One region of the Kluyvera sp. 1366 genome, then DNA from elsewhere that is predicted to be linked to it. Evidence: predicted binding sites of a transcription regulator. Region 1 holds the regulator's gene; each other region holds the start of a gene.
What was found. The regulator CRP, encoded in region 1, controls carbon source genes, mostly activating them, when cyclic AMP is high. The targets are predictions, from matches to a motif close to ATGTGANNNNNNTCACAT.
Positions count from the first base shown of each region.

Region 1 (7,571 bases):
CGTCTTGACCTGCCGGACGGCGATTTTGTCGATTTAGCGTGGAGTGAAGATCCGGCGCAGGCGCGTCATAAACCGCGCATGGTGATGTTTCACGGACTGGAAGGCAGCTTTCGCAGCCCGTATGCGCACGGCCTGATGCAGGCGTGTCAGGCACGCGGCTGGCTGGCGGTGGTAATGCACTTTCGCGGCTGCAGCGGCGAGCCTAATCGCTTAAAGCGCATCTATCACTCCGGTGAAACCGAAGACGCCACCTACTTCCTTCACTGGCTGCAGCGCGAATGGGGCAGCGTACCCACCGCCGCCGTCGGCGTTTCGCTGGGCGGCAACATGCTCGCTTGCCTGCTGGGTCAGCAAGGTCACGACGTGCCGATTGATGCCGGCATCGCCATCTCAGCGCCGCTGGCGCTCGAGCCTTGCAGCGGCAAGCTGGATGTGGGGTTTTCACGCTTTTATCAGCACTATTTACTGACGCAGCTGAAAAAGAACGCCACGCGCAAACTGCGCGCCTGGCCTGGCACGCTGCCGGTCGATCTCAGCCAGTTACGTGCTTTCCGCCGCTTACGCGAGTTCGATGATGCGATAACCGCACGTGCGCACGGTTTTATTGACGCCAACGACTATTATCAACGAGCCAGCGCGATGCCGTTGCTGACCGGCGTGCGTAAACCGCTGTTGATCATTCACGCGCAAGACGATCCCTTTATGACCGATGCCGTTATTCCGCAACCTGACCAGCTGTCAGCCTCCATTCAGTATCAGCTGACGCAGCAAGGCGGCCACGTCGGTTTCGTCGGCGGCACCGTTCTTAAACCGAAAATGTGGCTGGAACAGCGCGTGCCCGACTGGCTCTCAACCTATCTGGATGTGTAATTGTGATTATTCCCTGGCAAGAACTCGAAGCGGACACGCTGGAAAACCTGATTGAAACCTTCGTGTTACGCGAAGGCACTGATTACGGCGAGCAGGAACGCAGTTTGCTGCAAAAAGTCGCCGACGTACGCCGCCAACTGGAGCGCGGCGACGTGGTGCTGGTGTGGTCGGAACTGCATGAATCGATCAATATTATGCCGAAGGGTGAATTCCGCGGCTGATGCACCCCGCGGCAATTCGTGGTAACAATGCTCATCGCCGGACTTCACAGGGAGCTCTGTTATGTCAGCCAGGCATCCAATTATTGCCGTCACCGGTTCCAGCGGCGCCGGAACCACCACCACCAGCCTCGCCTTCCGTAAGATTTTCCAGCAGCTGAATTTGCATGCGGCGGAACTCGAAGGCGACAGTTTCCATCGCTACACACGTCCGGAAATGGACATGGCGATCCGCAAGGCGCGCGATCTCGGGCGCCACATCAGCTACTTCGGCCCGGAAGCCAACGACTTCGGCCTGCTGGAGCAGACGTTTAAACATTACGGCCAAACCGGCCTTGGCGAATCGCGCAAATATCTGCATACCTACGATGAAGCCGTGCCGTGGAATCAGGTGCCGGGCACCTTTACGCCGTGGCAGCCGCTGCCGGAAAACACCGATGTGCTGTTCTATGAAGGCTTACATGGCGGTGTGGTCACGCAGCAGCAAAATGTGGCGGAGCATGTCGATCTGCTGGTTGGCGTGGTGCCGATTGTTAACCTTGAGTGGATTCAGAAGCTGGTGCGTGACACCAGCGAGCGCGGCCATTCACGCGAAGCGGTGATGGATTCGGTGGTACGGTCAATGGAGGATTACATTAACTTCATCACGCCACAGTTCTCGCGCACCCACATTAACTTCCAGCGCGTGCCGACCGTTGATACCTCAAACCCGTTTGCCGCACGCGAAATTCCGTCGCTCGACGAAAGCTTTGTGGTGATTCATTTCCGTGGTCTGGAAGGCATCGCGTTCCCCTATCTGCTGGCGATGATTCAGGGATCGTTTATTTCCCACATCAATACGCTGGTGGTGCCGGGTGGCAAAATGGGATTGGCGATGGAGCTGATTATGCTGCCGCTGGTACAGCGACTGATTGAAGGGAAGCGGATTGAATAAGCGAAGTCATTCCGTAGCGGCGCAATTTATTGCGCAATAAATTGCGCCGCTACAATCCGAGTTATAACTCGATCACTTCATAGCTGTGGGTAATTTCCACGCCTTTACCCAGCATGATCGCTACCGAACAATATTTTTCCGCTGACAGATCAACCGCACGCGAAACGGCCTTATCGCTCAACGCTTTACCGCTAACGATAAAATGCAGGTTGATGTGGGTAAAAATGCGTGGCGCTTCTTCACGGCGTTCCGATGTGAGCTTCACTTCGCAATCGGCCACATCGCTGCGCCCTTTTTGCAGGATCGACACCACATCAATAGCACTACAGCCGCCCGCGGCCATCAGCACCATTTCCATTGGACTTGGCGCTTTATCACCGGAATTACCATCCATCAATACCTGATGGCCGGATGAGGATTCTCCGAGAAAGGTAAGACCTTCCACCCATTTCACTCGTGCCTGCATGATTCTTTCTCCTGAAGCGGCGGTTTTGCCGCCAGAGTACGCTTTCACCTGACAAACAGCAATCCAGAGTAATCCCCCTTCTGCTGAAGCGAGACAACACAAGACAGCTCGCAAAAGCTGTGCTACAAACAGTGCTGAAAATATTTTCGTCATCACAGACGAAGGCCGGAAGAATCAAAAGCGTAGCTTAAGAGTCCACCCGGAATAATTTTTCCTTTACTGGAAACGCTCGACGATTAAACCGCCTGACAGGGAAAAAATGCCCCCTGTGTTTTGGGCACGATTACAACAGAGGATAATAGCGAATGGTTCTCGGCAAACCGCAAACAGACCCTACACTCGAATGGTTCCTGTCCCATTGCCATATTCACAAATATCCATCCAAAAGCACGCTCATCCATCAGGGTGAGAAAGCGGAAACGCTGTACTACATCGTAAAAGGTTCCGTAGCGGTACTGATTAAAGATGAAGAAGGCAAAGAGATGATTCTCTCCTACCTCAATCAGGGGGATTTCATCGGCGAACTCGGTCTTTTCGAAGAAGGCCAGGAACGCAGTGCTTGGGTGCGTGCGAAGTCTGCCTGCGAAGTGGCTGAAATTTCATACAAAAAATTCCGTCAGCTGATTCAGGTAAACCCGGATATTTTAATGCGACTTTCGTCGCAAATGGCGCGTCGTCTGCAAGTGACATCTGAGAAAGTGGGCAACCTTGCCTTCCTCGATGTCACCGGACGTATTGCGCAAACGCTGCTAAATCTGGCCAAACAGCCAGATGCGATGACTCACCCAGACGGGATGCAAATCAAAATCACCCGTCAGGAGATTGGTCAGATCGTGGGCTGCTCACGCGAAACCGTGGGTCGTATCCTGAAAATGCTGGAAGATCAGAACCTGATCTCCGCACACGGTAAAACCATCGTCGTTTACGGCACCCGCTAATTTCTTCTCACCCACGGCGTGATGGCAACATCGCGCCGTTTCTATTTGCGATGAGCTGATGTGGCGCCGAATCATCTATCATCCCGAAGTTAACTATGCGCTGCGGCAAACGCTGGTGCTGTGCCTGCCTGTGGCTCTCGGTTGGCTGTTTGGCGATCTGCAAAAAGGTCTGCTGTTCTCGTTAGTGCCCGCCTGCTGCAACATGGCGGGACTGGATACGCCGCACAAACGCTTCTTCAAACGCCTGATTGTGGGTGGTTCGCTGTTTGCCACCGGCAGTTTCCTGATGCAAATCCTCACCGCTTACCAGATACCGCTGCCGCTGATTTTACTGGCGCTGCCGCTGCTGATTGGCGTAACCGGCGAAATCGGCCCGCTGCACGCGCGCCTGCTGCCCGCCACACTCATCGCCGCCATCTTTACGCTCAGCTTAGTGGGACGCATGCCGATATGGGTGCCGCCGCTGCTCTATATTGGCGGCACGCTGTGGTACGGCTTGTTCAACTGGTTCTGGTTCTGGCTGTGGAAAGAGCAGCCGATGCGCGAATCGCTCAGCCTGCTGTTCCGCGAGCTGGCGGATTACTGCGATGCCAAATACACCTTACTGACGCAGCTGACCGATCCGGAGAAAGCGCTGCCGCCGCTGCTGGCGCGCCAGCAAAAGGCGGTCGACCTCATTACCACCTGTTATCAGCAAATGCATATGCTGTCGGCGAGCCGCGATAACAGCCACAAACGCCTGACGCGCGCTTTCCAGGTGGCGCTGGATTTACAGGAACACATCTCCGTGAGTTTGCATCAGCCCGAAGAGGTGCAGAAGCTGGTTGAGGAGAGCCACGCCGAAGCGGTGATTCGCTGGAACGCCAAGATTATCTCGGCGCGGCTGCGCGTGCTGGCGGATGCGATTCTCTACCATCAGCTGCCGGACCGTTTTCACATGGAGAAACAGCTCGGCGCGCTGGAGAAAATTGCACGCCAGCATCCGGATAATCCGGTCGGCAACTTCTGCCTGTATCACTTCAGTCGCATCGCCCGCGTGTTGCGTACGCAGAAGCCGCTCTACACGCGTGACCTGATGGCCGATCGCCAGCGCCGTTTGCCGCTGTTGCCGGCGCTGCGCAGTTATCTGTCATTCAAATCCACCGCGTTACGCACCGCAGCCCGCTTCGCTGTGATGCTGATGTTTGGCAGCTCGCTGGCGCTGTTCTTTAACATCCCCAAACCTTACTGGATTCTGATGACCATCATGTTCGTCAGCCAGAACGGTTACAACGCCACGCGCGTGCGTATTCAGCACCGTGCGCTGGGTACTTTCGCCGGATTGCTGATCGCCGCCGCGTCGCTGCAGCTGGCGGTGCCGGAATCGATCACGCTGCTGTTTATGCTGGGGATTACGCTGGCGAGCTATCTGATCACGCGGAAATATTATGGCTGGTCGATGATTGGCTTTACCGTCACGGCGGTGTATTCGCTGCAATTGCTGTCGCTGAACGGCGCACAGTTTCTGCTGCCGCGCATGATGGATACCTTGATGGGCTGTTTAATTGCCTTCGCCGGGATGATTTGGCTGTGGCCGCAGTGGCAAAGCGGGCTGCTGCGCAAGAACGCGCATGATGCGCTGGAAGCCTATCAGGAGGCGCTGCAACTGCTGCTGGGGCCGGAACAGTCGCCCGATAAACTGGCTTATCAGCGCATAAAGGTTAATCAGGCGCACAACGCGCTGTTCAACTCATTGAACCAGGCATCGAGCGAGCCGGGCTTTAACCTGCAATATCTGAAAGATATGCGCATGTGGGTTACGCACAGTCAGTTCATCGTCGAGCATATTAATGCCATGACGATTCTGGCGCGCGAGCACACCATGCTGACATCGAAGCTGGCAGAAGGTTATCTGCAATCCTGTGAAATCGCGCTGCAGCGTTGTCAGCAGCGGCTGGCGTATGACGGTCCGGGCAACGACAGCAATATTCTGGAAGCGCCGGAGAATCTTAATGAAGGGCCGGTGACGATTGTCGAACAGCATGTGAAGCGGATCTTGCAGCACCTCAGCGTAATGCACACCATCTCTTCGCTGGCGTGGAGCCAGCGACCGCATCATGGCCGCTGGCTCAAGGTGTTACGTCCGAAAGCGGATTAAGCGGCCAGCACCTTCTCAATCGCGCTGGCGAAACGCGTCATGCCTTCGGCGATATCGGTCGGTTCAATCACCAGCGACGGCACAAAACGGATCACGTCAGTACCGGCGGTGAGAATCATCAGCCCTTCCGCGGCGGAAGCGTTGAGGATGTCACGCGCTTTGCTGGCGAACTGCGGCTTCAGCGCGGCACCAATCAACAGACCTTTGCCGCGAATCTCGCTGAAGATAGCGAATTTGCTGTCGATGGCTTGCAGCGCTTCAACAAACTGCTGACGACGCGCTTCCACACCTTCCAGCACTTCTGGCGCGTTGATGATGTCCAGCGCGGTTTCAGCGATGGCACACGCCAGCGGATTGCCGCCGTAAGTGGTGCCGTGCACGCCCGGCGCCATTACTGAGGCGATTTCGTTGGTGGTCAACATCGCACTCACCGGGAAACCGCCGCCCAGCGCTTTGGCGGTGGTGAGGATATCGGGCTTGATACCGTAATGTTCATACGCAAAGAGTTTGCCGCTGCGTCCCATGCCGCTCTGCACTTCATCCAGCACCAACAGCGCATGATGTTCATCACAGAGTGCGCGCAGGCCTTGCATAAATTCTGGCGTAGCCGGCATCACGCCGCCTTCGCCCTGAATCGGCTCGACCACGATGGCGCAGGTATGGTCGTCAATCACCGCTTTCACCGCATCAAGATCGTTGAACGGCACATGTACGATATCCGCCGGTTTTGGACCGAAGCCATCAGAATATTTCGGCTGGCCACCCACCGACACGGTGAACAGCGTGCGACCGTGGAAAGCGTTATGGAAGGCGATAATTTTGCTTTTGAACGGGCTGTGTTTTTTGCAGGCGTAATAACGCGCCAGCTTGAATGCCGCTTCATTGGCTTCCGCGCCGGAGTTACCGAAAAACACCCGATCGGCAAAGGTCGCGGCAATCAGTTTACTCGCCAGACGCAGCGCCGGTTCGTTGGTGAACACGTTGCTGGTGTGCCACAGCGTTTCGCCCTGCGTTTTCAGCGTTTCCACCAGCGCCGGATGACAATGGCCCAATGCAGTCACCGCGATACCGCCAGAGAAATCGATATACTCTTTGCCCTGCTGATCCCACACTCGGCTGCCTTTGCCTTTTACCGGCACAAACTGCGCAGGTGCATAAACAGGCAAAATTACGTTATCGAACGTTTCCCGGGTTACCGCTAGTTTTTCCGCTGCCATTGACGACCTCATCGGGTTATTTGTTGAGCTGATGTGAAATTATAATCACAAAATATGCATAAAAAGTCACACGAAGGCAAACATAAGTTACGCGTTGAGGAAATTAGCCAGCAGCTGATGCCCTTGCTCACTGAGGATGCTTTCCGGATGGAACTGCACGCCTTCCAGCGGCAAGCTGCGATGGCGGAAGCCCATGATCTCATCCGGCTGGCCGTCGCGCAGGCTCCACGCGGTGACTTCAAACTCAGCGGGCAGCGTATCGCGCGCCACAATTAATGAGTGATAGCGGGTCACGGTAAGCGGATTATTCAGATCACGAAACACACCTTGGTTGGTGTGCTGAATCAGCGAGGTTTTGCCATGCATCACCTGCCGCGCGCGTACCACCTGCGCGCCATAGGCTTGCGCAATCGCCTGATGTCCAAGGCAAACGCCGAGGATCGGCAAGCGCCCGGCAAAATGGCGAATAGCCGCGAGCGAGATGCCAGATTGATCCGGCGTACATGGGCCCGGCGAAATCACCAGATGCGTCAGCGGCAACGCTGCCATTTCATCCAGCGTAATGGCGTCGTTGCGCACCACACGCACATCCGCGCCCAGCTCGCAGAAGTATTGGTAGATATTCCAGGTAAAGGAGTCGTAGTTATCGATTAGCAGCAGCATAGTAGGTCGTAGCAGTGTGTCATTGCGGCAACTAGCGCAAGAAAGGTCGCAAAAAAGCCATGTTAACACCTTCAATCTTAATACCCGCTAGCTGACGAAAAAGATTCTGATTACTCTCGCACCCAGTG
Region 1 covers NZ_JBTRDW010000010.1:44,355-51,925, forward strand. The annotation lists gene ACVLVH_RS20535 (hydrolase) at 1-870, shown strand, start outside; gene ACVLVH_RS20540 (YheU family protein) at 873-1,091, shown strand; gene ACVLVH_RS20545 (phosphoribulokinase) at 1,153-2,022, shown strand; gene ACVLVH_RS20550 (OsmC family protein) at 2,084-2,488, opposite strand; gene crp (cAMP-activated global transcriptional regulator CRP) at 2,794-3,426, shown strand; gene ACVLVH_RS20560 (YccS/YhfK family putative transporter) at 3,485-5,563, shown strand; gene argD (bifunctional acetylornithine/succinyldiaminopimelate transaminase) at 5,560-6,780, opposite strand; gene ACVLVH_RS20570 (aminodeoxychorismate synthase component II) at 6,868-7,443, opposite strand.

Region 2 (7,571 bases), on a different contig from region 1:
TTGTCGCCCACATACAGCACCACGTTGTAACCGGCATTCTTCACCGCGTCGAAGCGCTCTTGCTTGTTAGAATTACCGGTACTCAAGCGCACCGTTTTCTCGCTCACGCCGCTGAAGCCCAGCTTATTCAGGTTCTCCACCGTTGCGGCAAAATCTTTTTGGTCGCGGTTGGAGATATAGAACATAGTGCCGCCGTGGCTGTTGACGTAGTTGGCAAACTCCACTGCGCCCGGAACGGCCGTTGCCTGACGCGCCTGCGTCCACGCTGACCAGGTTTTACCCGAGAAGGGCTGGCCGTTTTTCGCCTGCCACGCGCTGTAGGCGCTGTTATCAATCATCGTTTCATCTAAATCGACGATAACCGCTTTCGGTTTACCCGCCAGCGATGGCGCCTGATCGAAGGCCATGCGCGCGCTGTTAAACGCCTGCCAGCTTAATGCCTGATATTCGCCGGATTGCTGGAACCAGTTCACTGCCAGCACCGATTGCTGGCCGAGCTGCTGCTGAGCCTGCTGTTTAGAAGGCTGCGCACAACCGGTTAATGCCAGCGCCATTAAGCCGGATGCCGCCAGCAAGGTGGTTTTCTTCATCATTTCATCCTTAAGTGATTAGGGTCAGTTTTTGTAAAGCTTTAAAAATGTAGCAGTTAACGTAAGCTGTGGGCAGCAGAAAGCAGCGGTTTGGTGAGAGGAGACACTTATGGTACAGCACCCCCACAGCGGTCCACGATCAAGACTATTGGATGACTTTTCCTGGCTGGAATACGCCTTTCAGCCGGCTGGCCAGGCCGTTCCGGCAGAGGCGGCTTATGGTCAACAGCGTCACAGCGCCAATGTGTTGCTGGCAAGCCAAAACATCCCGCCTAAACGTTGCGAATCGGATGGCTTGATTGGCGAAGATCATCTGCCGGTCGCGGTGTATACCGCCGATTGTCTGCCGGTGTTATTTGCCGACCCGCAACAACAGCAGGTTGCGGCGGTGCACGCCGGATTAAAAGGCACGCTCGGTGGCGTATTGAACAACGCGATTGATCGTCTGCTGGAGCGCGGCGCCAGCCGTGAAACGCTGCGTGTGGTAATCGGTCCAGCGATCGGGCCGTGCTGCTATGAACTGGGTAACGATCTGGTGACACAGATGCAGGATCGTCACGATCTTCCGCCGTTACCCTACTCCACCCAGCAGCCGCAAAACGCACAAGCGATCCGTCCGCAGGCGCGGGCCCAGCAGGATGGAATCTGGTTTGATCTGCCTAACCTGGCGCGAGGCTTGTTGTTACAGCGGGGAGTGGTGGCGGAACATATTGAAGTGCTGAACGTCTGTACCTACTGCATGGCGGAAGCGGGTTCCAGCTATCGCTACAACACCCATTTTGACAGCGGCTATCAGTCACGCTTCTCGTGGATCCGCACGCGCGGTTAAGAGCTTCACGTCCTTGTGAAGCTTTATCGATCAGTGAATTATGGCATTGAGCGCCAACACGCCGGCTAAACCGAGAATCGAAATCAGCGTCTCCATCACCGTCCAGGTTTTCAGGGTCTCCACCACGCTCAGGTTGAAGTAACCCTTGAACAGCCAGAAGCCGGGATCGTTCACGTGTGAAGCGATCACGCTGCCGGAACCCACCGCCAGTACCATCAAGGCCGGATCGGCATGCGTGGCCGCGATAATTGGCGTCACAATACCGGCGGTGGTGATCGCCGCCACCGTGGCTGAACCCAGCGCCACGCGCAGCATTGCCGCAACCGTCCAGCACATCAGCAGCGGTGACAGTGACGATCCCTTCATCATATCGGCGATGTAGTTACCCACGCCGCTATCCACCAGCACCTGTTTAAATGCACCGCCGCCCGCGATGATAAAGATGATCATGGCGATGGCGGCAATCGACTCGCCGCACATATCCATCACTTCTTCCATCTTACGGCCATTGCGCAGCCCCAACGTCAGCACCGCTATCACCACCGCGATAAACAGCGCCACTGCCGGATTACCGATGAATTCGAAGAACTGACGCAGCGCGTTCTCTTTCGGCGTGGTCAACTCGAAGACGGCGGCAATCGCCATCAGCACCACCGGAATCACTGCGGCAAAAATACTGATGCCGAAGCCTGGCATCTCCTCTTCCGTGAAGATTTTTGGGTTGTAGAGCCCTTCCGGCGGTGACTTCTCAAAGCTTTTAAGGAACTTCGAGAAAATCGGTCCGGCAATAATCACCGTTGGAATGGTGATGATCATGCCGTAGAGCAACGTGGTACCAAGATTAGCGCCAAAGATAGTGGCAATCGCCGTCGGGCCAGGATGCGGCGGCAGGAAGCAGTGAGTGACCGAGAGCGCGGCGACCATCGGTACGCCGACGTACAACAGCGGCAAACCGGCAGCCGCCACGATAGTGAACACCAGCGGCAGCAACAGCACGAAGCCAACCTCATAGAACATCGCCAGGCCGACGATCAGTCCGGTCACCACCAGCGCCCATTGCAGCCGCTCTTTACCAAAAGCAGCGATCAGCGTGGTAGCCACGCGTTGTGCGGCACCGGTATCGGAAACCAGCCGCCCGAGCATGGCGCCGAAGCCAAGGATCATGGCTAATCCGCCCAGCGTCGAGCCGATACCTTTCTGGATCGAGGCCATTACATTCAGTGGCGTCATGCCTTCGGCAATACCGACCACCGCCGAGACAAATACCAAAGCAATGAAGCCATTGACCTTAAATACAATCATCAACACCAGCAGCAGTATCACACCCAGCACAATGATGGTTATTGGCATTTTTATTATCCTTAGGAATACAGAGGGGTGATTAAGGTTTAGGCGCGGCCCGATGATAATGCCAGCCGCGCCCGGTCATCACACGGCGACGCGCATGCCACCGTCAACGAACAGCAGATGCCCGTTAACGAAGTTCGATGCACCGGAAGCAAGGAACACTGCCGCGCCAATCAGCTCTTCCGGTTTGCCCCAGCGAGCGGCTGGCGTGCGCTTGGTTAGCCAGCCGGTAAAGGCAGGATCGTCAGCCAGCGCCTGAGTCATCTCCGTGACGAAATAGCCCGGTGCAATGGCGTTCACCTGAATGTTGTGACGCGCCAGCTCCACGCACATGCCGCGCGTCAGCATAGTCACCGCGCCTTTGGAGGCCGCGTAAGGCGTGATGGTGTCGCGCCCTAATTCGCTCTGCATCGAACCGATATTGATGATTTTACCCTGCTGACGCTCGACCATTTTTTTCGCCACAGTTTGCGAAACCAGGAATACGGCGGTCTGGTTGACCGCGATAACGTCATTCCAGTCCTGCTCCGGGAATTCAAGGAACGGCCGACGACGCTGGATGCCAGCATTATTCACCAGCACATCAATCGCGCCCCACTCCGCTTCGATCTCATCTACCGCCTGTTTCACCTGCGCCGATTGCGTGACATCAAACGCTTTGGCATGCGCGCGTAAGCCCAACTCACGCAGCTGCGCCGCGCCCTTCTCTGCGCCTTCGTGCGTAGTGGCGTTGACGATCACGTCAGCACCGGCTTCCGCCAGGCCGCGCGCCAGCAGATATCCAATGCCGCGCGCCGAACCGGTCAGCAGCACACGCTTGCCTTCGAGGGAAAATAACTGGCTCATCACTGCTCCTTAAAAGGTTAACTGGACTTTAGCGGCACGGGTTTTATCGCCGGCAAACTGCAGCGCGGCATCGATATCCTGCAAGGCATACTCACCGCTGAACAGCGGCAACGGGTTTACCACGCCGGTAGCCAGCCATTCGACGGCGGTGTTGAATTCATGAGTAAAGCGGAAGGAACCAACCAGATTAATCTCTTTGGCAATCAGCGCCATGATCGGGAAATTGGGAATGGTGCCGCCCATGCCAACCTGCACCAGCGTACCTTTGGCGCACACCACATCGAGGCAGCGCTGCAGCGAAGAAGGATGGCCGGAGGCTTCAAACGTCACATCGAAATAGCCTTTGTCGGCAAGATAGGGCGCGAAATCGCCGTCGGCGGCATGAATCACCTCGCTTGCGCCCATCTGCTGCGCCATCTCCAGTGAACGCTCGCTGATATCGCTGCACACAATGGAGGCCGCGCCGCGCGCTTTGGCCGCCGCCGCAATCAGGCAGCCAATCGGACCCACGCCTGAGATAAACACGTGCTTGCCGGTGAGATCACCTGCCTGCTGCGTGGCGTGAATACACACCGCCAGCGGCTCAGCGAACACCATGACCGTTTCATCAGCATCCTGCGGGAACGGCACGCATTGCGCGCTATCCACCACTTTGTATTGGGTAAAACCGCCGTCAACGTGCGGCACATACATGGCGCTGCCGAAGAAGCGCATGGTGGTGCACTGGTTTTCCTGATCGCGCTGGCAATATTTGCACGCGCCGCAAGGCTTAGAGGGATTTACCGCGACTTTTTGTTGGGGTTTAAGTGCTGGATTGTCGCTCTCCACCACATAACCAATCACTTCGTGGCCCAGGATCATCGGCATTTTGATCTCAAAACTACCGACCTTGCCTTCCTGATAGTAATGCAGATCGGATCCACAAATGCCGCCACGCGTGATACGCACCAGCGTACCTTTGCCGTCCCATTTCACCTGCTGCTGCGCAACGCTGACTTGTTTTTTTCCAGTGATTACGCCGGATTGCGTTTCGATATTCATAACGTCCCCATAAGAGCTGTAGCAATGGGGGCCATCAGACCGGGTTATGCGGCTTAAAACTGTGATGAACATCACCTAAAGACATGTTACGGAAAGCTGTTACCTGGAACGTGAAGTCTGCGATGCCGAAGAGAAAACAGGCGGCCGTAAGTGGCCGCCTGTGAAGAGAATTAATAGCCTGACATCAGGTCGTGGCTGTATTTGAACAGTTCAGAATCCGAACGTAAACCGAGCTTTTTCAGCGCCGATTGTTTCTGCCCGCTCACGGTTTTACGGCTGCGCTTAAACTTCACGGCAATTTGTGACACGCTCAAACCATCGAGAAAACAACGCACCACTTCAACTTCACGCGGGCTGAGGGTTTTCACCTTCTCATACATATTGCCTTTGCTGCTAAAATCGAGGCTGTCATCCAGCGACTCTTCGCTCATGACATAGAGATTTTCAACCTCGTAGGCGACTTCTTTAGACAAGAACAAACGGCCCTGCGCCACCTGACGAATCGCATGGGTAATTTCCTGCATATTGTGGCTTTTACCAATAAAGCCCTTCACGCCTGCGCTTAGCACCATTTTGACGATGGCCGGACTCTCCATTGAAGAAGAGATCAGAATTTTTTGCTGGGGATAATGATTACGCAGTTGCTTCACCAGCGCCAAGCCATCCAGTTCACGTTCACCCAGCAGGAAATCCAGTACCAGCACATCAACTACGGTACTTCTTAGCTGATTAAATAATTCATTACTTGAAGCCCAGGTTCCCACCAAATGAATATCGGGCTCATGTTTTAAACACAACTCGAAAACGGTACGAACCATGGGGTGATCATCAAGGACAGCCACACGCACTTGTTTATTATGTGCATATACCATTTATTTATTCCTTTATTACAGCATTAACTTTGTCCAATTCTGACTGTCACACCCGCTTCAATAAATAAATGGTGTCGATTACAACAGCTGTGAAAAATAGCCTTCACAACATCAGAATTCTAAATCGATAGCGTCACCCTAATAGCGGTCATTTTTATATACCCCTTTTAGGTTTATATTTTTCCGTGATAGATTCTTACTTGCCTGCTCACGTAAAAGTGGGAAAAGTCTGACTTAACTCCTTAACAAGACCACATAAGAATTGTCTTGAAAGAAAAGGAGCAATCTAACTAACTGAATAAGCTAAGAAATGAACATCATATAGTTACATCGCTATCACCCTCTCTCTTTCGCTAAAAATCAAACATTTGAGAATGGTCGCAAAATTTTAACAGTAAAAGAATAGAACGAGCGAAAGATAATAATATCTTTATAATCCCTGGTCCTGATAGACATTAATGGATACCTTAAGAAGGCAGCGTGCTAATTAATCTTAATACTTTTCGCTTGTTGGCCTTATTTTTTCTGGCTTTAGTTTCATGTTCATTAATAGCATCAGAGAAAAAACTGCAATTACTGGCGCGATATGATGTAGCTCAACCTGCTTTACAACTGGCTGAACCTATCTCTTCAGAGTTTCGTCATCACGTTCTCAAAGTTGCTGTCGCTGGGCAACCACAACCGCCCCTTTTTATGGATATGGATACGCGACGATTCGAAGGCGTAAGTGCGGATTATCTCTCTCTGATTCAGAATATGCTGGATACCACAATAGAAATCCATTATTACGCCAGCCATAGCGCGGCCCAGGAAGCCGTAACCAGCGGAGAAATGCAACTATTAGCGATCTATGTGGAGCAATCCTCAGTAGCAGAGGCGCAAACCTTGATCGCCAGCGACCCCTGGATGCTGGATTATGCAGCGATCGGTTTTAAGTCTGAGCGAAACGCTCAATTAAAAATTGATGAACCCAATCGCATGGCCTGGTCTGGTTCAGCGTTGATGCGTGCACATTTAGAAGAGACTTTTAAGAGCGACCTTTTAGTTCGCTTTCCTGGTTACTACGATGCTGTCGCAGCAACAGTATTTGGCCAAACAGAGCGTGTATGGGGCAATGCCGCCACACTTACGCACCTAAATCGCTTCATGTTCGCAAATGCGCTGGATATAACCAAAGATGACCACGCTATTCCGATGAATTTCAGCTTTGGCATTAGCCCGCGTCATCCACAACTTGCCGAAGCGATTAATTTTGCCTTAACACAAATTCCTCTCTCTATTCGCATGCAGATAGCGAAGCGCTGGCAACTGGATACGTACCATGTGCTGCAGCGTAATCCGCTTGCACTCAAGCATGAAGAGGAGAAATGGCTGCAGGCACACCCGCGTATCAACACCGCACTACCGCAAACCCTCGCTCCACTCAGCAGTCGCAACGGGAGCATGCCGTTTCGCGGCATGATCATTGATGTTTTAGATCTGATAGCCAACCAAAGTGGCATTACATTTAATTCAGAAGTTCAGGAAGAAAGTGGACGTAACCAAACCGATAAGCATTTTCCACATCTGTATGCGCTTGAGATGCTTACCCCGGATATGCCCCCTCAGTTAATAACCCGCCCATGGCTGGTTTCACACTGGGTCATTATTCGCCATAAACGCCCTCGGAATATTATGGCTCGGGATCCTTTTCCCTTTGGCTCGGCTCTCATGCTGAACAACCGGCAGATGAAGGATTGGATGCTTCTGCATTATCCCCATCTGAACCTCGCCTATATCAATGATCCTTTGCAGGCCTTGCGTGAATTGCAGGCGCATGAAATTGATGCGGTAGTGCTGCCAAAGATTTTTGTGGATTATCTGCTCCACAACCATTACGCAGATGACCTGATTATTGAAACCACGTTGGGTGCAGACCCGGCACGTTTTGTCATGCGTGTTGAACCCGGTAATGAAACGCTGATTAGCATTCTCAATAAAGCCTTGATCGCGATTCCTCCCGAAACCATGTTCAAGTTGCTGGCACATTGGCGTCAGTCAGAGATG
Region 2 covers NZ_JBTRDW010000007.1:131,078-138,648, reverse strand. The annotation lists gene ACVLVH_RS16945 (5'-nucleotidase, lipoprotein e(P4) family) at 1-590, opposite strand, end outside; gene ACVLVH_RS16940 (purine nucleoside phosphorylase YfiH/LACC1 family protein) at 700-1,419, shown strand; gene ACVLVH_RS16935 (gluconate:H+ symporter) at 1,450-2,769, opposite strand; gene idnO (gluconate 5-dehydrogenase) at 2,848-3,612, opposite strand; gene idnD (L-idonate 5-dehydrogenase) at 3,622-4,653, opposite strand; gene ACVLVH_RS16920 (response regulator) at 4,824-5,525, opposite strand; gene ACVLVH_RS16915 (ATP-binding protein) at 6,006-7,571, shown strand, end outside.
Region 2: idnD (L-idonate 5-dehydrogenase) is a predicted target of CRP. The motif match lies at 4,713-4,730, and genes of this name have one in related genera.

Region 3 (7,571 bases), on a different contig from region 1:
GTCAGGGTGCGTTTATCCCGCGACATCCGTTGGCCAACCCAGCGCGCCAGGCGCATGTCACGGTGAGCAGCACCTTAGAGTTGCGCGCCCTGCCCGCCGATGCCGATTGGCAGCCGCTGCAATCTCGCTGTGCGTTGCTGCTGCCGCTCAAAGCGGGCGAACGCTTGCCGGCAATCAGTGTGCAGCTGCGCGCCGCCAACGCGCAAAAATTACAGGTATCGCTGCTCACCAGCGCTAATCCGGCCAATACCTGCGGCGACTGCCAACTGAGCACGCAAAGCATCACGGTTACTGAGCAAGGCACTTATCGACTGAGCTTTGATTATCGCGCCGATTGCGATCGCTATCTGTTTATCGCCTTTGAGGAGAACGCTGCGATTGAGGTTGCATTAACCAGCCAGCGTTTGCCGGGCGTGATGATGGTGTTCAACAGTCTCAATCCGCGCGTGGCGAAACGCACACGCCAGATTAACGATGGCGATTACGGCGTTGATGAGTTTGATTTCTGGCTGCCGCGCCGGGCTCCACAGCAAATCCTGCTGGCCTTTGCGCTGGAAACGCCGCTGCAGCTTTGGCACCGCGACTATCTGCTCAACGGCAAGCTGCGGCCGGAACAGCACACTAACTGCTGGGTGCCGGCGCAGGATGACACGCATCCCAACGTCAGCTGGCATTGGAATGAACCGCAGCAGGCGAAACACATTACCTTGCTGTTTGACAACGACTTCGACCATGCGATGGAAACGGTGCAAATGGGCCACGCGCTGGCTGTGACGCCGCACTGCACCACGCATTATCGCGTATGGCTGGATGAGATGCTTTTGGCAGACGTGACGGAAAATCATCACTCGCTGTGTCATCACTTGGTACCAGAAGGCGTGAGTTTTAGCCAGATTCGACTTGAGTTGCTCGCCAGTGCGGGCGCGCTGCCCGCACTGTACGGATTACATCTGCATTAGAGTGCAGCAATGCCCTGACGCGCCAGCTGAATGGCGATAAACCACATCACGCCGCCGACCAGCAAATTGATAATGCGCTGCGCCCGCACGGTGCGCAGCCGCGGCGACAGCCACGCGGCCAGCAGCGCCAGGCCGAAGAACCAAATAATTGAGGCACTCACGGTGCCAAATGCAAACCAACGACGCGCGTCTTCAGACGGAAGCTGGCTACCGAGGCTGCCGAGCACCACAAAGGTGTCGAGATAGACGTGCGGATTGAGCCAGGTCACCGCCAGAATAGTAGCGATGATGCGCCAGCGACCTTGCTTTATCTCCGCATCAGATGCCAGCGACACATCACCTTGCCATGCAGCGCGCAGCGCGCCCCAACCGTACCACAGCAAAAACGCCACGCCCGCCCAAGTGATCAGCATCAGTAAGAGAGGCGATTGATTCAGCAACGCGCTGCCGCCAAAAATCCCACCACAGATCAGCGCAATATCGCTAAGGGTACACAGCGATGCGGTCATCAAGTGGTAATGGCGCTTAATGCCCTGATTCATCACAAAAGCATTTTGCGGGCCTAACGGCAAAATCAGCGCAGCACCAAGGGCAAGCCCTTGTAAATAAACAGATAACACGGAAATAACCTTAATAACTGAGGAGATGCGATGCAGTATAGTGACGCGAAGATATTAGAGGAAATTGAAATATTTAATAGGCTATTAGAATGTGTAATAAAAAAGGCACCCGCAGGTGCCCTTCTCTATTATTCGCTGCGTGAAGGCTGTTGTTGCTCGCTCTTCACCTGATGCAGATGCACATCCATCTGCGGGTAAGGAATGCCGATGCCGTTCGCGTCCAGCGTACGTTTGAAGTTCTTCATCAGATCCCAATAGACGTTTTGCAGATCGCTGCTTTTACTCCAGCAACGCACCACAAAATTGAGCGATGAAGCCGCCAGTTCATTTAGGCCGATCTGTACGCCGAGGTCTTGCAGTACGCGCTCGTCCGCATCAACCACTTCACGTAACAGGCTAATAACCTGATCGACATCCGCATCGTAAGCCACACCAATAATGAACTCGTTGCGACGGATCGGTTCACGTGAATAGTTAACGATATTGCCGGCGATAATTTTACCGTTAGGTACCACCACGATTTTGCCATCAGCGCTTTTCAGCGTAGTGGAGAAAATCTGCACGTTCTGTACGGTACCCATCACGCCGCCGAGATCGACAAACTCACCGGTTTTGAACGGGCGGAAGGTCACCAACAGCACGCCAGCAGCCAGGTTGGACAGCGAACCTTGCAGCGCCAAACCCACAGCCAAGCCAGCAGCACCCAGTACGGCAATCACTGAGGCGGTTTGTACGCCAACGCGTCCCAGTGCAGCAATGACGGTAAAAGCGATAATTCCGTATCGCACCATTGCAGAAAGGAAATCTGCCACAGTGGCATCAATATGACGCGCTAGCAGAACGCGGTTAATCGCATTGGAGACGATGCGCGCAATGAACATACCAATGATGATGGTAATAATCGCCGCCACAATATTGACCGCATAGCTCAGGATCAACGCCTGATTACGTATCAGCCATCCACCAGCACTATTAATGCCATCAACGACATGTAAATCTTCCATTTGTTAGCCCTGTTGTTGAGTTTCCCGCGGGAAATTGCCAAAAACTGCCAGATTGACTCCGACACTCCGAATACAAGGGTAAACAAAAATAAGGCGAAGCGCCAAAAATGGCCTGAATTCGTGGGATTTTCTGGATGAGACGCATAAAAAAAGGCCCTTGCGGGCCTTTTTTGTACTGTACGGAAAAATTACAGTACGTCGACAGCGTTAAGCTCTTTGAAAGCCTGCTCCAGGCGAGTCACCATGGAAGCCTGCGCTGAGCGCAGCCATACGCGTGGATCATAGTATTTCTTGTTCGGGCTATCCACGCCTTTAGGGTTGCCCAATTGGCCTTGCAGATATGCTTCGTTTTCTTTGTAGAACTTCAGAATACCGTCCCATGTTGCCCACTGGGTATCGGTATCGATGTTCATTTTAATTACGCCGTAACCAATTGATTCTTTGATTTCTTCTGGAGATGAACCAGAACCGCCGTGGAACACGAAGTCGAGCGCGTTATGCGGCAAGTTGTGTTTTTTAGTCACGTATTCCTGAGAATCACGCAGGATAGTTGGCGTCAGTTTCACGTTGCCTGGCTTGTACACGCCGTGCACGTTACCGAATGAAGCGGCTATGGTGAAACGTGGGCTGATTTTGCTCAGCTCGGTGTAAGCGTAATCAACGTCTTCTGGCTGAGTGTACAGCGCAGAAGCGTCCATGTGGCTATTGTCCACGCCGTCTTCTTCGCCACCGGTACAACCCAGTTCGATTTCCAGGGTCATATCCAGTTTGGCCATGCGCGCCAGATACTTAGAAGAGATCTCGATGTTCTCTTCCAGTGACTCTTCAGACAGGTCGATCATGTGAGAAGAGAACAGCGGCTTACCGGTTTTCTTGAAGTGCTCTTCACCCGCGTCCAGCAGACCGTCGATCCACGGCAGCAGTTTCTTGGCGCAGTGGTCGGTATGCAGGATTACTGGCACACCGTACTGTTCAGCCATCAGATGCACATGGTATGCACCCGCGATAGCGCCGAAGATAGCCGCGCCCTGCGGCTTGTCGGTTTTGAAACCTTTACCGGCGATGAAGGCAGCACCACCATTGGAGAACTGAACGATGACCGGCGCTTTCACTTTGGCCGCAGCTTCCAATACCGCGTTAATAGAATCCGTGCCGACGCAGTTAACTGCTGGCAGAGCGAATTTGTTCTCTTTCGCTACCTGGAAAATTTTCTGAACGTCGTCACCAGTGACAACGCCGGGTTTTACGAAATCAAAAATTTTAGACATGTTTGTGTCCCGTTTCGTTACCGTTCATCCCCGAAGGGATTGCGATTTGTGTGCCCCATAAAGGGCTAGCCTTCAGGCGACGCCCAAGCGTCGCCCCCAAAGAGTTACTGCTTCGCGCGCTCTTCCAGCATAGCAACTGCTGGCAGTTTTTTACCTTCCACGAACTCGAGGAATGCGCCGCCGCCGGTAGAGATGTAAGAGATCTTATCTTCGATACCGAACAGATCGATTGCAGCCAGCGTATCGCCGCCGCCTGCCACTGAGAATGCATCGCTATCGGCGATTGCATTTGCCACGATTTCGGTACCTTTACGGAAGTTCGGGAACTCGAACACGCCAACCGGACCGTTCCACAGAATGGTTTTCGCGCCTTTCAGAATAGCGGCCATCGCCTGTGCGGTTTCGTCGCCGAAGTCCATAATCTCTTCGTTATCCGCCACTTCGGAAACCTTTTTCACGGTTGCCGGGGCAGTTTCAGAGAATTCCGTGCCTACGCGAGAATCAGTAGGAACCGGGATACCAAACTGATCACGCAGACCTTTTGCTGCTTCGACGAAGTCTGGCTCATACAGAGATTTACCGACGTTGTTATCGATAGCCACGAAGGTATTCGCGATACCGCCGCCGACAATCACGGTGTCAGCAATCTTCACCAGCGACTGCAGCACATCAAATTTGGTCGACACTTTAGAACCGCCAACCACAGCAACCAGCGGACGCTCTGGATTACTCATCACTTTGCCCAGCGCTTCCAGCTCAGCTGACAGCAGCGGACCGGCACATGCGATTGGGGCAAATTTGCCCACGCCGTGGGTAGAAGCCTGTGCGCGGTGCGCGGTACCGAAGGCATCCATCACGAACACGTCGCACAGTGCGGCATATTTCTTCGACAGCCCTTCTTCGTCTTTTTTCTCACCTTTATTAAAGCGCACGTTTTCCAGCACAACCAATTCGCCCGCGCCGACTTCAACGCCGTCGAGGTAATCTTTTGCCAGGGTAACGTTGGTGCCGTTCAGTTTATCTTTCAGGTAGTTAACAACCGGCAGCAGGGAAAACTCTTCGTTGTATTCACCTTCGGTCGGACGACCCAGGTGAGAGGTAACCATCACTTTCGCGCCCTGTTTCAACGCCGCTTCGATGGTAGGCAGAGAAGCACGAATACGTGCATCTGACGTCACTTTCCCTTCTTTCACTGGCACGTTGAGATCGGCACGGATCAGAACGCGTTTACCAGCAAGATCCAGATCGGTCATCTTAATTACAGACATGGTGAACCCTCTCGTTGATTCTCATAAGTTTTGCCAGACGCAGTCCGCGTCTTACCTGAAACCGCTTGCGGCCATTGCTAACGTGGTGTCGATCATGCGGTTAGCAAAGCCCCATTCGTTGTCACACCAAACCAGCGTTTTGATAAGGTGATGACCACTGACCCGCGTTTGCGTGCCATCGACTATGGCACTGTGCGGATCATGGTTAAAATCTACTGAGACTAACGGTAATTCCGTATAGTCAACTATACCACGAAACGCCCCTTCTGACGCGTTTTGCAGCAACGCGTTGACCTCACACGCCTTCACCGCTTCGCGCACCGACACGCTCAGATCAATGGCTGTCACGTTGATGGTGGGCACGCGCACGGCAATCGCCTCAAAGCGATCGTTAAATTTCGGAAAAATACGGGTAATGCCAGCAGCGAGACGCGTATCTACCGGAATGATCGATTGGCTGGCGGCGCGGGTACGACGCAGATCGCTGTGATAGGCGTCGATCACCTGCTGATCGTGCATCGCCGAGTGAATGGTGGTCACGGTGCCCGACTCAATGCCAAAGGCGTCATCCAGCAACTTGATCACCGGAATAATGCAGTTGGTGGTGCAGGATGCGTTGGAGACAATGCGGTCAGTTTGTTTAAGAGCTTGTTCGTTGACACCGAACACGACAGTGGCATCGAGATCGTTGCCGCCCGGATGCGAGAACAACACTTTCTTCGCGCCCGCCTGTAAATGGGCTTCGCCATCATCACGGCTGCCATACACACCGGTGCAATCCAGCACGATATCGACACTCAGCTCGCGCCACGGCAGCACATCTATTTCGGCCAGATGCAGGATGCGAATGGTGTCGTCACCGACAAACAGCTGATCGCGCTCCTGGCGCACATCAAAGGCAAAACGGCCGTGGCTGGTGTCGTACTTCAGCAGATGCGCCATGCCGGCGGCGTCTGCCAACTCATTAATGGCGACCACGGTGATCTCAGCCCGGCGACCGGTTTCATACAGGGCACGCAACACATTACGCCCGATACGACCAAAACCATTTATTGCTACGCGAACGGTCATCTCTACCTTCAACCACACCCGAAAAAACGTGCCGATTAGCCTGAGCGTTTCACACCGGTTTGTACAGGGAATTATTGCTTACCCACATGAGTGAGATGCACGATTTCGCTCACAACTGAAACGGTTCAGCTAGAGTAATGCAAGAGAGGAATAACGGGAATGATTGCGATCAAGTGAGTGGCTGAATATTGGATCTACGTCACAAATTTTCCACTGACGGATTATTACTGCAGGAATAATTGAACCGTTTCAGGTTAGATACGCCTGCATTGCAGGTGCGCGCGATGAATCGCGCCGCTACAGGCTGTGCTTAACCGGTAGCGGCGCAATTTACTGCGCAAAGTTACAGAATCGATTTCGCCGTTTTCACCACGTTCTCAACCGTAAAACCAAACTCTTTGAACAGCTGATCCGCAGGCGCTGACTCACCGAAGGTGGTCATACCGACGATCGCGCCGTTTAGGCCGGTGTATTTGAACCAGTAATCCGCGATACCCGCTTCAATCGCCACGCGTGCGGCAACCGCTTTTGGCAGCACGGATTCACGGTACGCCGCGTCCTGCTTGTCGAAGGCGTCGGTGGATGGCATAGACACCACGCGCACCTTGCGGCCTTCCGCCGTCAGCTGATCAAACGCAGCCACTGCCAGTTCCACTTCTGAACCGGTGGCGATCAGGATCAGCTCTGGCGTACCTTGGCTGTCCTTCAGCACGTAACCGCCGCGCGCCACGTTGGCCAGCTGCTCAGCGCTACGATCCTGCTGCGCCAGGTTCTGACGCGAGAAGATCAGCGCCGACGGGCCGTCAACGCGCTCAATCGCGTACTTCCACGCCACCGCTGACTCAACCTGGTCGCACGGGCGCCACAGGCTCATGTTTGGCGTCACGCGCAGGCTGGCCATCTGCTCAACCGGCTGGTGCGTCGGGCCATCTTCGCCCAGACCAATCGAGTCGTGGGTGTAAACCATGATCTGACGGATTTTCATCAGCGCGGCCATACGTGCGGCGTTGCGCGCATACTCGACGAACATCAGGAAGGTGGCGGTGTACGGCAGGAAGCCGCCGTGCAGCGCGATACCGTTGGCGATGGCGGTCATACCGAACTCGCGCACGCCGTAATGGATATAGTTGCCCGCCGCATCTTCGTTGATCGGCTTCGAGCCGGACCATATGGTGAGGTTACTCGGCGCCAGGTCAGCGGAGCCGCCCAGATATTCCGGCAGGATTTTGCCGAAGGCTTCGATGGCGTTCTGCGAGGCTTTACGGCTGGCAATTTTCGCCGGACTGGCCTGCAGCTGCTCAATGAACTTCTGCGACTCGCTGGCCCAGTTCGCCGGCAGCTCATTGTTCACGCGACGTTTGAACTCGGCAGCCAGTTCCGG
Region 3 covers NZ_JBTRDW010000009.1:178,991-186,561, forward strand. The annotation lists gene ACVLVH_RS19970 (FAD-dependent oxidoreductase) at 1-959, shown strand, start outside; gene argO (arginine exporter ArgO) at 956-1,579, opposite strand; gene mscS (small-conductance mechanosensitive channel MscS) at 1,708-2,583, opposite strand; gene fbaA (class II fructose-bisphosphate aldolase) at 2,772-3,851, opposite strand; gene pgk (phosphoglycerate kinase) at 3,956-5,119, opposite strand; gene epd (erythrose-4-phosphate dehydrogenase) at 5,171-6,190, opposite strand; gene tkt (transketolase) at 6,534-7,571, opposite strand, start outside.
Region 3: epd (erythrose-4-phosphate dehydrogenase) is a predicted target of CRP. The motif match lies at 6,378-6,395, and genes of this name have one in related genera.

Region 4 (7,571 bases), on a different contig from region 1:
CGAACTCAAAGTGTTAGAAGATGATAAGCACTTCTTCCCAAGTTACAACGTCACGCCTGTGGTGCGTCAGGATGTACTGGAGAGCCATCCGGGTTTGGATACGGCGCTTAATCAGCTCTCCGCGTTAATTAATGACGAAGCGATCACCGAGATGAATAAGCGTGTAGATATTGATCATCAGTCGCCGCAACAGGTGGCGCGTGATTTCCTTCAATCCAAGAACATGCTGTAAGGAGGCGCTGTGGATACCTTGCATTACATCATGAATAACTGGCACACCTTGATGACGCTCACCTGGCAACACACGTGGCTGGTGCTGGTTGCGGTCGGTTTCGCCATTATCGTTGGCGTACCGCTGGGCATTTTGATTGTGCGCTTTAAGTGGCTGGCCACGCCCGTGCTCGGCATCGCCACCATTGTGTTAACCATTCCCACCATCGCGTTGTTTGGTTTGATGATTCCATTGTTTTCTATGATCGGTCAGGGCATTGGCGCCCTTCCCGCTATTACCGCCGTGTTCCTTTACTCGCTGCTGCCGATTGTGCGTAACACCCACACCGCGCTGGAGAATTTGTCTCCCGGACTGCGTGAAGCCGGTCGCGGGATTGGCATGACCTTCTGGCAGCGTCTGCGCTGGGTAGAAATTCCGATGGCGCTACCGGTGATTTTTGGCGGTATTCGTACAGCGGTGGTGATGAATGTTGGCGTGATGGCGATTGCCGCCGTAATTGGTGCGGGCGGTTTGGGCCTGCAACTGCTCGACGGGATCAGCGGCAGCGATGTGCGCATGTTGATTGCCGGTGCCTTAATGATTTGTTTGCTCGCGATTGTGCTTGATTGGCTGCTGCACCGTTTGCAGTCGGCGCTGACTCCTAAGGGGATTCGATAATGATAAAACTGGAAAACCTGACGAAAACCTTTACGCAAAAGAACGGCACATCACTTAATGCCGTGGATAACGTCAGCCTTGAAGTGCCTGCCGGGGAAATGTGCGTGCTGCTCGGCCCATCGGGTTGTGGCAAAACCACCACCCTGAAGATGATTAACCGTTTGATTCCCTCCTCAAGCGGCAGGATTTTGATCAACGGTGAAGACACCAGCGGACAAGATACCGTCACCCTGCGCCGCAATATTGGCTATGTCATCCAGCAGATTGGTCTGTTCCCGAATATGACCATCGAGGAGAACATTACCGTGGTGCCGCGCATGTTGGGTTGGGATAAGAAGCGCTGCCGCGAACGCGCCACGGAATTGATGAGCATGGTGGCGCTCGATCCGACCAAGTTCCTGCATCGCTATCCGCGCGAAATGTCCGGCGGTCAGCAGCAGCGTATTGGCGTGATTCGCGCGCTGGCTGCGGATCCACCGGTATTGCTGATGGATGAACCTTTCGGCGCGGTCGACCCAATCAACCGTGAAGTGATTCAGAACGAATTCCTTGAGATGCAGCGCCAGTTAAAGAAGACCGTGATGCTGGTTAGCCATGATATTGATGAAGCGCTGAAACTCGGCGACCGCATTGCGGTGTTTGGTCAGGGGAAAATTGTGCAGTGCGCCAGCCCGGATGAGCTGTTAGCCAAACCGGCGAACGACTTTGTTGGCTCCTTTGTCGGTCAGGACCGTACGCTGAAACGTTTGTTGCTGGTGCAGGCCGGCGATGTCACCGATCAGCAGCCCACCATCACCGTGCAGCGTAATACGCCACTGCAGGAGGCCTTCGCCACCATGGACGATAACGATATGCGTTCGGTGACGGTGGTTGATGAAGATGGCAAGCCGCTGGGATTTGTGAAGCGTCGTGAAGCGCGCGGCGCCACTGGCCGCTGCGAAGAGATGCTGCATACCTTTAAAGTGACGGGCAAAGCGGAAGAAAACCTGCGCGTGGTGCTGTCGAAGCTGTATGAGCACAACACGGTGTGGATGCCGATCGTCGATGAGGAAGGTCGTTATAGCGGCGAGATATCGCAGGATTACATTGCCGATTATCTCAGTTCTGGACGTACGCGCCGTCGGTTGAATCCGTAAAACCCTAAGCAGTCGCCGAGGGGCATATGGCAGATCGTAAAGTCGCCATAAATCATCCCTGAGGCTCAGCCCGCGCCTTCCCTGGCGCGGGATGCTTTACTCCTCTGCCATATGCCCCTCGGCTATTTGACTCCGTGCGCTTTGTTAACGCGACTCCTCAGCCGTTTTTGCCGCCACTGCTTCGCTGCGCTCTGAAGGCAGCACGACATTCAAAATAATCGCCAGCATCCCGCCGGTAGTCACTGCGTGACCAAACAGGTTGCTAATCAGCGTCGGGAACTGTTTCAGCACCTCAGGCACCGCTTCGACACCCAAACCGATACCAAACGACACGGCAACAATCAGCATCTCGCGGCGGCCAAGCGGCGTTTGCGTCATCACGCGGATGCCGGCCGCCACCACGCTACCAAACATCACAATGGTCGCGCCGCCCAGCACCGGCGGTGGAATCTGCTGCAGCATATAGCCAATCGCCGGGAACATACCGAGCAGCACCAGCATTACGCCGATCACCATGCCAACATAACGGCTGGCAACGCCGGTCATTTGGATGACGCCATTATTTTGCGCAAAAGTGGTGTTGGGAAAGGCAGAGAACAGGGCGGCAAGCAAGCAGCTGATGCCATCGGCGAAAATACCGCCCTGCATGCGGCGCTCAAACGCTTCGCCTTCAATCGGCTGCTGCGACAACATGCAGTTCGCCGTGAGGTCGCCCACCGCTTCAATCACGGCTATCACCGATACCAGCGCGATGGGAATGAAGATGGTCCAGTCGAAGGCAAAACCAAAACGGAACAGCGCCGGCATTACCAGCCACGGCGTATCATCCATTGGCTTAAGGGTGAGATGGCCGGTTAACGCTGCGGCGATACAGCCCGCAGCAATGCCGGCCACCACCGCAACCAGCCGCGTCCAGCGATTTTGCGAACGGTTAAGTACGATAATCACCAGCAGCGTCAAGGCACCGAGCGCCAGATTGCCGGGCGCGCCAAAATCGCTGGCGTTATGGCCGCCAGCCCAATCGGTGATGCTGACTTTGATCAGGCTGATACCAATTAAGGTAATAACGGTGCCGGTAACCACCGGCGTCAACACTTTGCGTAATGGCGCGATGCAGCGGCTGATCAACATCGGAATCATCGCCGCTACTAAGTTGCAGCCAAAGATCATCGCCATGATCTCTTCTGGCGATCCGCCGCGCGCTTTGACCATCAATCCGCCCGACAGAATCACACCGAGAAAGGCAAAGCTGGTGCCCTGCAGGCAGATCATGCCTGCGCCAATGCCCATAAAGCGGCGCGCCTGCAGGAAAGTACCGAGACCGGAAACGAGCAGCGACATGCTGATCAGATAAGGGTTCCATGCCTGTAATCCCAACACGGAACCAATAATCAGCGGCGGCGTAATGATACCCACTACGCTGGCCAGCACATGTTGTAGTGCGGCACAAAATGCAGGCAATGGACCGATGCGGTCATTCAGCCCATACAACAAACCTTTCTCATCTGATTGCGACATACAGGTGCTCCGGCAAGATATTCATCAGAGCTGCTGATGCATGAATCACGCCAGAACAAGGGGTTTATTAAAATTTGCAAGTAAGATATTGAATATTATGGCAATTAATTCAGTAAAGAGGAGGGCTGAATCTGAAATCTTAGATTCAGCCATTGATCATTTGCGGCTTTTTGTTTCATCAGGCCGCAGGCTTTGCACTGTTGTCGTGCGTAATATTGTCATCGAGCAGTGAAATATCCAGATAACCACTCAGTTCCCGTTGTTCTGCGCGCGGCAGATAAGGCAACTCGCCTAATAAAGGTGCACCTAACTTGTTGCTCAAAACATCAATAATTTCAGCGTAATGCGCCAGACCGGGATTAATACGGTTGGCTACCCAACCCACGAGTCGCAATCCATCCTGCGCAATCGCCTCGGCGGTCAGTAAAGCGTGGCTGATGCAACCTTCTTTAATGCCGACTACCAACACAACGGGTAAATGTTCCTGCCGCACCCAGTGGGACAAAGGCTGTAAGTCGTTCATTAAACTGCGCCAGCCGCCGGTGCCTTCTACCACCACGCGCGCGGCGCGCTGCTGCAAATCGTTTAGACTGCGGCTGAGCAACGGATAATCTATACGCTGCGACGCGCTGGTGCTGATTTCATCCTCTTGTAAGGCGATAGGATTGACGGCGGAATAATCGAGAGCGAGACCTGAAGCCTGCTGTAATAACAGGGCATCTTTATTACGTAAGCCTTCAGATGTGAGTTGCGCGCTTTTGGCGACAGGTTTGAAGCCTGCGGCGCACAGATTCGTCTTGGCAAAGCACTGCAATAATGCGCGTGATACCACGGTTTTACCCACCGCGGTGTCGGTACCGGTGACAAAAAGCGTTTTCACCATTCTCCTCCTTCATTAAAGCGATGTGTAACGTGCGAAGGAGGCAGTTTAAGGAAATGTTTTCGCGGGCAGATTGCGTTAGGACAAACTTAAGGTGAGCTGTAATTATCCCTGCAACAGTTTTACCAATAAATGGCCGCTATAGAGCGCGTCTTTTATCAGTGCGGCGCCGCCAAAGGTGCCGGGATCGCTGAAAGACGTTGGTGTGAGCTGGATTTTACTGCTGTATGCGGGCAAGGCTTGTTGTCGAATGGTACTGCTCACCGCAGGGAACAGCACATCGGCGGCCTGATTCAGCGGCGAACCGATAAGGATTTGTTGAGGATTAAAGATGTTTACCATCATCGCCAGCATGCGGCCAATATGATGTCCGACGCCCGCAATCACATCACGCGCCAGGCGATCGCCCTGCTGCGCGGCTGCGCATAAGCTCTCAATCGTCAACGGCGTCTGATGCAATACACTGTCCGGCTGCGACGGCAAACGCTGGGCGGTGAGATTAAGCAGGCTTCCGATGCTGGCGACGGTTTCCAGACAGCCATTATTGCCGCAATAACACTGCTGGCCGTAAGGATCGATTTGCGTATGACCAATTTCCACCAGCGTACGACCATTTTTGTGCAGCAGTTGTCCGCCGCTGATCACGCCCGCGCCGACGGTTTCATCAATCACAATCTGAATCACATGTTGCGCGCCACTGGATGCGCCAAACAGCGCTTCGGCTAACGTCCAGGCGGAAATATCATGCTGCACGAACACCGGCAGACCGGTGCGCTGCGCCAGCGTTTCTCCCAGCGGCATATCCTGCACGTCATAACCCGGCATACGATGGACCACGCCAGAAGCGGCGTTGATCAATCCTGGCAAGGTAATGGCGATGGCGGTCAAACGCTCCAGCTTGCTTTGGTGGCGAATAAAGAAGTCATTCACTGTCTCGTGCAAGGTTTGCAGCAGTGGTTTGTCGGCGCTGGCGTGCAGCGGCAGGCGATCTTCCTGCAGCGCGCGGCTGCTGAGATCGCGCAGCGTCAGCGTAATAAATCCGGGCTGAATGCGAACGGCGAGATAGTGCCAGGCGAGCGTATCGAGGATCAAACCAATCGCGGGACGACCGCGACTGCCTGGCTCCTGAAATTCAGTTTCCTGAACCAGATGGGCATCGAGCATTTCACGCACGATTTTGGTAATGCTGGCGGGGGCTAACTGGGCACGTTTAGAAAGCTCAATACGCGAAATCGGGCCGTAAAGGTCAATCAGTCGGTAAACCACACCAGCGTTGGTCTGTTTTATCTGATCAATATGACCAGGTTGACTGTACAGATTCACGCCCTGCTCCCATTATTTTCGCGCTTCTAAATAAACAGCAGCTATGGTGATGCAGATTGCCCTGCAGCGTCAAATATTTGATTAGAAATGTGATTTATCGCACATAAAGTTTGGGCCCTCATTCAACTGCGGAGTCAATTCTCTGCATTTTGCAGCATCAGCGACATCATATTGCTCATTTGCGCCGTTGGTTCTCGCGTCGCTGACCAGACCAGCCAAACTTCAGAAATCGCGTCGCTCTCCTGCAACGGGATCCACACCACATCGGCCAGACGTGCACGGCTGAATGACGCCGGCAGAATCGACACGCCGAGTCCGGTCGCCACCAGACCAAGGATGGTCATCGCCTCGCCCACCTCCTGCGTAATAAAAGGTTTGATTTGATAGCGATGCAGCAGCGCCAGGATTTCACCGTACAACGCAGTGCCGCCTTGCGGATCGAAAAATACGAACGGCTCGTTGGCTAATGCCTGAATGGAAATCGACTCTGCATCGGCCAGCGGATGCGCCCAATGCACTACCGCGCATAGCGGCTCACGCAGTAACACGCGATGCTGCAGATCGCTGGGCAGCGGCGTATTGCGCATCACACCAAGATCGAGTCGAGCATCATGAAGTGGCGCAAGCTGCTGCCGCGTGTTGTTCTCCTGCATCTGAATGTGTACTTCTGGCCAACGCTGGCGGAATTGGTACAGCGCGTCAGAAACCAGACCGGTAAACGGCGCTGAGGAGGTAAAGCCTATGCGCAACTCGCCCTCCTGCCCGCTATGCACGCGTGCGGCGCGGCGGGCGGCCTGCTCGACATGTAACAAAATGGCACGCGCATCCTGCAAAAACAACGCGCCGGCGGGCGTGATCTGTACGCTGCGATTGGTGCGGGTAAACAGCTGCGCGCCAATTTCCTGCTCCAGTTGCTGAATCTGCTGACTCAGCGGCGGTTGCGAAATATTCAGGCGCTGCGCGGCGCGGCCAAAATGCAGTTCCTCCGCGACGGCAACGAAATAGCGTAAATGACGCAACTCAACATTCATACTTTAAAAGTCTCATTTGAGATTATTAATATATTGTACAACCTATTCGCCCTTTCCTACAGTAACGCCATGATTGTTCAAACGAGGATGTTCCGTGAGTCGCTCTTCTCAGGCGGTGATACTCGATGAAGACGAGTTGTCCGTAAAGCCTGCTCCAGCTGCAACCCCTTCAGAATGGATTGAACGCGGATCGCCGCAGTTTATGCGCGTGACGCTGGCGCTGTTCTCCGCTGGTCTTGCTACATTTGCCCTGCTGTATTGCGTGCAGCCCATTCTGCCGGTGTTATCGCAACAGTTTGGTGTTTCTCCGGCGCAAAGCAGTATTTCTCTCTCGCTATCGACCGGCTTAATGGCGTTGGGCCTGCTGTTTACCGGGCCGCTGTCAGATGCGATTGGGCGTAAATCGGTAATGGTTACCGCGCTGTTGCTCGCGGCTATCTGTACCTTGATTTCCGCCACAATGAGCAGCTGGCAGGGGATTTTGCTGATGCGCGCGCTGATTGGCTTATCGCTGAGCGGGGTTGCAGCGGTTGGCATGACTTATCTGAGTGAAGAGATTCATCCACGCGTTATCGCCTTTTCCATGGGGCTGTACATCAGCGGTAACTCGATTGGCGGCATGAGCGGACGCCTGTTGACGGGCGTATTGACCGATTTCTTCTCGTGGCGCGTTGCGGTGGGCGTGATTGGCTGTTTCGCGTTGGCGGGCGCGCTGATGTTTTGGAAAATTCTGCCTGCGTCGCGTCATTTCCGTCCAGCTTCGCTGCGTCCGCGTAGTTTGCTGATCAACTTCC
Region 4 covers NZ_JBTRDW010000002.1:196,141-203,711, forward strand. The annotation lists gene ACVLVH_RS04435 (glycine betaine ABC transporter substrate-binding protein) at 1-232, shown strand, start outside; gene osmW (osmoprotectant ABC transporter permease OsmW) at 242-889, shown strand; gene osmV (osmoprotectant ABC transporter ATP-binding protein OsmV) at 889-2,025, shown strand; gene ACVLVH_RS04450 (nucleobase:cation symporter-2 family protein) at 2,170-3,543, opposite strand; gene bioD (dethiobiotin synthase) at 3,722-4,426, opposite strand; gene mlc (sugar metabolism global transcriptional regulator Mlc) at 4,529-5,746, opposite strand; gene ACVLVH_RS04465 (LysR family transcriptional regulator) at 5,881-6,777, opposite strand; gene ynfM (multidrug efflux MFS transporter YnfM/SxtP(Kp)) at 6,872-7,571, shown strand, end outside.
Region 4: mlc (sugar metabolism global transcriptional regulator Mlc) is a predicted target of CRP. The motif match lies at 5,834-5,851, and genes of this name have one in related genera.